DNA from 2 places in the Actinoplanes sp. NPDC089786 genome. Region 2 is predicted to be linked to the other one. Evidence: riboswitches for the same ligand, from Rfam matches in the RefSeq annotation. Region 2 holds a riboswitch; the other holds the start of a gene.
What was found. A riboswitch is a leader RNA that binds a small molecule or an ion and turns the genes downstream of it on or off. The one in region 2 is predicted to bind ZMP and ZTP.
Positions count from the first base shown of each region.

Region 1 (3,470 bases), on a different contig from region 2:
ACCCGGGACGGCTTCCACGCGGGCGACGTGCACGGCAGCGACGCCGGCTATCAGGCCCTGGCCGACTCCATCGACCTCGCACTGTTCAAGGGGATCTCTCGTGCATGACGTCGTGATCGTGGGCGCCGGCCCGGTCGGGCTGTTCCTGGCCGGTGAGCTCGGGCTCGCGGGCTGCTCGGTGCTGGTGCTCGAACGGGACGCGGACGCGAGCTCGCCGTGGAAGGCGATGCCGCTCGGGATGCGGGGCCTGAACGCCGGGTCGGTCGAAGCCTTCTACCGCCGCGGGATGCTGCCGTCGCTGCTGGACGCGTCCGGGCTCGGCGAGCTGCCGCCCCGGAGTGTCAGCCACTTCGCCGGCCTGATGCTCGACCCGGCCGACGTGGCCGTGGACGAGCGGCCCGGCCCGGCGTTGGAAGGCATCATGACCAGCCTCGAAGCGGTCGGTTCGGTGCTGGCCGAGCGGGCGGTCGAGCTCGGCGTCGAGATCCGGCGCGGCGTCACGGTGACCGGCGTCGTCCAGGCCGGCGACCGGGTGGTCGTGCGGGCCGGCGACGACGAGTACCCGGCCCGCTGGGTGGTCGGCTGCGACGGCGGGCGCAGCACGGTGCGCGCGGCGGCCGGTTTCGCCTTCACCGGCACCGAGCCCCAGCTCACCGGCTACCTCATGCTCGCCACCATCGCCGAGAAGGAGAAGCTGAGCCCGGGCTTCACCCTGACGCCGACCGGCATGTACATCCGGCCGCCGGGCAACGGCTACGTCGGCCTCATGGACTTCGACGGCGGCGCGTTCGACCGCTCGCGGCCGCCGTCCCGGGACCACCTCCAGGCCGTGCTGCGCCGGGTGTCCGGCACCGGCGTGACGCTGAGCGAGGTCCACCTGGCGTCCAGCTTCACCGACCGGGCCATGCAGGCGACGACCTACCGCCGGGGCCGGGTGCTGCTGGCCGGCGACGCCGCGCACATCCACTCGCCGCTCGGCGGGCAGGGACTCAACCTCGGCCTGGGCGACGCGATGAACCTGGGCTGGAAGCTCGCGGCGACCGTACGCGGAACCGCGCCGGACGGCCTGCTCGACACCTACACCCCCGAGCGTCATCCGGTCGGCGCCCGGGTCCTCGACTGGTCGCGGGCCCAGGTGGCGGTGATGAGGCCCGGCCCGCACGCCGCGGCGCTCCAGGCCCTGATCCGCGACCTGCTCGGCACCCGGGACGGCACGACCTATGTGTACGAGCGGACCGCCGGCACGTCGATCCGCTACGACCTCGGCCAGGATCATCCGCTGGCCGGCCGTACCGCCCCGGACTTCCGGCTCGTGGACGGCACCCGCCTCGGCGACCTGCTCCAGGCCGGCCGGGGCGTCCTGCTCGACTTCGGGCCCGGCCGCCTGCGCGGCGTCGCTGACGACAGGATCCGGTACGCCACCGGGACGGCCGGGGACGGCCTCGGGGCCGGCGCCGTCCTCGTCCGGCCCGACGGCGTCGTGGCCTGGGCCGGCGAGGACGACCCGGACGCCGTCCGGCGCGCCGCCGCTGAGTGGTTCTAGCGGGTCGCCCGCTCGGCCGCCGTGACCGCGTTGCGGAACAGCATGGCCACGGTGGTCGGGCCGACGCCGCCCACCCGCGGGGTGATCGCCCCGGCCACCTCGGCCACCGACTCGTCGACGTCGGGCAGCAGGCGGCGGCCCTCGTAGCGGACGCCGGCGCCGATCACGGTCGCGCCCGGCCGGACGTGCTCGGGCTGGATGATGCCGGGCACGCCGGCCGCGGCGACCAGGATGTCGGCCCGGCGGGTGTAGCGGGCCCAGTCCGGCACGCCGGTGTGGACCACGGTGACCGCGGCGTTGGCGGTCGGCCGCTTCTGCGCGAGCAGCATCGCCAGCGGACGGCCGATCGTCGCGCCGCGGCCCAGGATGACCACCTCGTGGCCGGCCACCGGGATCTCGTAGTGCGCGAGCAGCGCCTCGATGCCGGCCGGGGTGCACGGGACCGGGCCGGGCCGGCCGCTGGAGAGCCGGCCCAGGTTCAGCGGGTGCATCCCGTCGACGTCCATGTCGGGGTCGACGGTCATCAGGGCGGCGTCGTAGTCGAGGTGGCCCGGGATCGGGTACTGGATGAGCAGCCCGTGCACCGCCGGGTCGTCGTTGAACCGGGCGATCACCCGGTTCAGGTCGTCCTGGTTCGCGTCGGCCGGCAGGTGCTCGTGCGGTGACACGAAGCCCAGCTCGGCGGCCTGCTTCTGCTTGATCCGGATGTACCCGGCGCTGGCCGAGTCGTCGCCCACCAGGATCGTCGCCAGGGCCGGCTCGACACCGCGGGCCCGCAGGTCGGCGGCGCGGCGGGCCACGTCGGCGAGCACCGCGCCGGCGACCGGAGCGCCGGGCAGCAGCCTTGCTGTGTCAGTCATGGGTTCTCCCGCGTGGGCACCCAGGCGGACGGCGCCCACGACCACGCTCCCCGATGGTGGTCGCCATCCTCGGTGCCGCCAGTCGCGTGAGGAAACCAACCTACTACTGCGCCGCCGCCACGATCACCGTGCGGTACGCGGCGGTGTCACCCGCGCGGTACAGGCCGATCGTCATCCGGGTCGCCGAGGGCAGCCGGATGGTGGCGCCCCACGCGCCGTCGCCGCCGGGGATGCGCCGCTCGATGATCTTGTTGCCGGTCGGGTCGGTCACCACCACGGTGTACGGCCCGTCCGCCTCGACCAGGCCGGTCGCCCGGATGTCGACGTCCCAGCCGTTGTCCGCGCCCACCGGGCCGGGCAGGTCGGAGTACAGGGTGGTGACGGTGACCTGGTAGCTGTCGTGCGAGTTGGCGTACGACAGCCAGCTCGCGCCACCGATCACGGCCAGCACCAGCAGCATCGGCAGCAGCTGCATGACCAGCGTGCGCCGCTCGAGCTTCTGCTCCGGCGAGGTCGGCGCGAACGGACCGGGCGGCGGCTTGGGCGCGTCGTCCCGGAAGACCGGGATCAGCTCGGTCTTCGGGCCCTCCTGCTCGTCCTCCTCCTCGCCCTGCCAGACCCGCTCGGGCACCGCCTTGAGGGCGAGCACGGCCAGGGTGATCCCGGCCAGGCCGAGCGCCCACGAGACCCGGTCGAGCTTGAAGCCGGCCACGTAGAGGAGCAGGCCGGAGACGATCATCGTGCCCAGGCTCAGCCCCGGCACCAGCACGGTCCGCTCGACCGCGCTCAGCGTCCGGTACCGGAAGATCAGCGCGATCAGGGCCAGGCCGGGCAGCAGCAGGCCGAGGGCCAGCCCGCCGGGGATGGCCAGCGCCCGCGGCCCGGCCAGCACCGCCGCGGCCGCCGCCACGGTGCCCGCCGCGGTGAGGACCGGCGCCGACAGCAGGACGGGGAGCGCGCGCGCCTTCACCGTCGTGGAGTTCATTACTGCACCCCCATGCGGTAGATGCGGACGGTGCCGTTGTCGTACAGCCGGTCCACGTCGGTCAGCGCGTCGAACTTGGTCA
Region 1 covers NZ_JBFBGU010000009.1:135,849-139,318, forward strand. Annotated here, with positions in the region: gene AB0O15_RS25360 (SGNH/GDSL hydrolase family protein) at 1-108, shown strand, start outside; gene AB0O15_RS25365 (FAD-dependent oxidoreductase) at 101-1,543, shown strand; gene AB0O15_RS25370 (tetrahydrofolate dehydrogenase/cyclohydrolase catalytic domain-containing protein) at 1,540-2,403, opposite strand; ZMP/ZTP riboswitch at 2,415-2,499, opposite strand; gene AB0O15_RS25375 (DUF1616 domain-containing protein) at 2,507-3,388, opposite strand; gene AB0O15_RS25380 (hypothetical protein) at 3,388-3,470, opposite strand, start outside.
Region 1: linked by a shared signal. The riboswitch ahead of AB0O15_RS25370 (tetrahydrofolate dehydrogenase/cyclohydrolase catalytic domain-containing protein) and the one ahead of AB0O15_RS38440 (glycine hydroxymethyltransferase) in region 2 are both predicted to bind ZMP and ZTP.

Region 2 (3,470 bases):
CGAGATCCCGCCGTAATCTCGGGGTGTGCGACTTCTGATGATGTCCGACACCCACAGCCGGAAGCTGCCGGCCGCGCTCTGGGCCGCGGTCGACCAGGCCGACGTGGTGTTCCACGCCGGGGACTGGGTCGACGAGGCCACGCTCGACGCGCTGCTGGGGCGGGCGAAGCGGCTGGTCGGGGTGTACGGCAACAATGACGGGCCGGGGTTGCGGGCGCGGCTGCCGCTCGTCGCGACGGTCACGCTGGAAGGGGTGCGCTTCGCGGTCGTGCATGAGACCGGGGGCAAGGACGGGCGGGAGAAGCGCTGCGCCGCCGCCTACCCGGACGCCGATGTGCTGGTCTTCGGCCACTCCCACATTCCGTGGGACACCCCGGCACCCAACGGGCTGCGCCTGCTCAACCCCGGCTCGCCGACCGACCGCCGACGTCAGCCCCACGCCACCTACCTGACCGCCACGGTCTCGGAAGGGTCGCTGAGCGAGGTCACTCTGCACCCGATCGTTCCCGCCGACGCCTGACCAGAACGGCCGCCACCACCAGAATCAGGGCGACGACCAGCACGACCGACCGGCTCGGCTACTTTCAGCGGTTCTCCCATGCCGGCGCCATCCCCGATCGACGACCGATCTATGTGGACGGTTTGCCTTCGCTGGGTACACACATCACATGGACTTCATGGCGTGGATCAACGTGGTGATGGCGGTCGCCGGGCTAGGCCTGCTCGCGATGGGCATCCGGATCCTCGCCACCGGCCGGGTGCCCCGCTGGTACGGCGCCGACCACGAGCCGCACCGCATCGGAAAATACACACTCTGCTTCGCCCTGTTCTGGCTGCTCCAGGTGGCCGGCTACCTCGGCGTCGAGCTGAGACTGTTCAACAGCACGGTCCGCTTCATCTTCGTCATCTCAGGCTTCGCCCTGCTGACCATGGCCATCATCCGCCACCGCCCGCGCCCCCTCCCCCGGCGCGAAGCGCCAAACGACTGACCACCCACGCACGCCGAACGATCAACCACCCACGCAGGCCGAACGATTAACCACTCACCAGCATGAAGGGCGCGCGGCTCCGTTATGGACGCGCAGCGGCCAGGAGCCTCGTGCCCGGCCTCGGCGGGAGCGACGGTCTGCGCCACCCACCCAGCTACGACATCAAGCTCTTGATCTTGAAGATGGGCGGCGAGACGAAGGTGCCTCGGCGGGAGCGACCATCGGCGCCACCCACCGAGGCACGACATCCTGATCGTGATTTCAGCCCAGGTCGACGCTGGGGTAGAGGGGGAACGGGGCCAGCAGTTCGGTCGCCTGCTTGCCGATGCGGTCGGCCAGGGCGGCGTCGAGGTTGTACTTGGCCTTCGAACCCGCGGCCGGCGTGGTCTGGGACAGCACCGTGTGGATGAGTTCGGCGATCTGATCCATCTCGGCCGTGCCCAGCCCACGGCTGGTGAGCGCGGGCGTGCCGACGCGGATGCCGGAGGTGTACCAGGCGCCGTTGGGGTCCTGCGGGATGGCGTTGCGGTTGGTGACGATGCCGGAGTCGAGCAGCGCCTGCTCGGCCTGGCGGCCGGTGAGCCCGAACGGGTGCACGTCGATCAGCACGAGGTGGTTGTCGGTGCCGCCGGAGACCAGCCGGACGCCGCGCTGGAGCAGGCCCTCGGCCAGCGCCTGGGAGTTGTCGACGATCGCCTGCGCGTAGCCGGCGAAGGACGGCTGCCGCGCCTCGGCGAACGCGATCGCCTTGGCCGCCATCACGTGGGCCAGCGGGCCGCCGAGCACCATCGGGCAGCCGCGGTCGACCTGGTCGGAGAGTTCGGGGCCGCAGAGGACGGCGCCGCCGCGGGGGCCGCGCAGGCTCTTGTGGGTGGTGGTGGTGACGATGTGGGCGTGCGGGATGGGGTCGAAGTCGCCGGTGAAGACCTTGCCGGCGACAAGTCCGGCGAAGTGGGCCATATCAACCATGAAGGTGGCGCCGACCTCGTCCGCGATCTCGCGCATGATGCGGAAATTCACCTTGCGGGGGTACGCCGAGTAGCCGCCGACGATCACCAGCGGCTTGAACTCGCGCGCCGTGGCCCGCAACGCCTCGTAGTCGATCTGGCCGGTGGCCGGGTCGACGCCGTAGCTGCGCTGGTCGAACATCTTGCCGCTGATGTTGGGGCGGAACCCGTGGGTCAGGTGGCCGCCGGCGTCGAGCGACATGCCGAGCATCCGCTGGTTGCCGAACGCCGCCCGGAGCTCGGCCCACTCGGCGTCGGTCAGGTCGTTGACCTGGCGCTTGGAGAACTTCTTGAGGTACGGCACCTCGACCCGGTCGGCCAGGATCGCCCAGTACGCGACCAGGTTGGCGTCGATGCCGGAGTGCGGCTGGACGTACGCGTACGGCGCCCCGAACAGTTCGCGGGCGTGCTCGGTGGCGACCGACTCGACGGTGTCCACGTTCTGGCAGCCGGCGTAGAAGCGACGGCCGATGGTGCCCTCGGCGTACTTGTCGGACAGCCAGTTGCCCATGGCCAGCAGAACGGCCGGTGACGCGTAGTTCTCGCTGGCGATCAGCTTGAGCGACTCACGCTGGTCGGTGAGCTCCTGGGCGATCGCGTCGGCGATGCGCGGCTCGATGGTGCGGACGACCTCGAGAGCGGAGCGGAAGGCTTGGGACTCGGCGTTCATCGGACCTCCACGGTTTGTGCAAGCACAGCACACGTGCGGGAAAGGCCCAGGCGCACGGCAGGCGTCATCTGTGACGGGGCCGCTCCCCGATGGTTGCCCATCCGAACACGCCAGTCACGGCCCGCGCCAAAGCATACCGGTGCCTCTAGGTTGATCAACGTGAACGGTGTCGAGATCCTGCTCATCATCGGACTGGGTATCGCGGTGTCCGCCATCGCCAAGCGGCGCGGCATCGAACCCGGCCTGGTCATCGTGGTGCTGGCCGCGGCCGCGTCCTTCATACCGGGGCTGCCGCGGCTCGAGCTGGAGAGTGAGCTGATCCTGGCCATCGTGGTGCCGCCGCTGCTCTACTCGGGCGCCCGGACCGCCTCGTTCACGTCGCTCGGCGCCAACCTGCGGCCCATCCTCACCCTCGGTGTCCTGCTGGTCCTGCTGACCACGGCCGCGCTCGGGGTGATCTCGTCGTGGCTGCTGCCGTCGATGGGGCTGGCGGCGGCGTTCGTGCTGGGTGCGGTGCTCGCCCCGCCGGACACCATCACCACGGTGTCGCACGGTGGCGAGATCGGCCTGCCGAAACGGGTCACCTCGATCCTCACCGGCGAGAGCCTGCTCAACGACGCGACCGCGCTGACCCTGTTCACGATCGCGGTGGCGGCGGTCAGCGGCGAGAGCACCACCTGGGCCGGCGGGATCGGGAAGTTCCTCTACACCGCGGTCGCCGGGATGGCGATCGGCGGGATCCTCGCCGCCGGCGCCCTGTGGCTGCGCAAACGGCTGCACAACCCGGCGCTGGAGACGTCGCTG
Region 2 covers NZ_JBFBGU010000021.1:158,489-161,958, forward strand. Annotated here, with positions in the region: gene AB0O15_RS38425 (LacI family DNA-binding transcriptional regulator) at 1-16, shown strand, start outside; gene AB0O15_RS38430 (metallophosphoesterase) at 26-520, shown strand; gene AB0O15_RS38435 (hypothetical protein) at 669-989, shown strand; gene AB0O15_RS38440 (glycine hydroxymethyltransferase) at 1,251-2,666, opposite strand; ZMP/ZTP riboswitch at 2,704-2,794, opposite strand; gene AB0O15_RS38445 (sodium:proton antiporter) at 2,826-3,470, shown strand, end outside.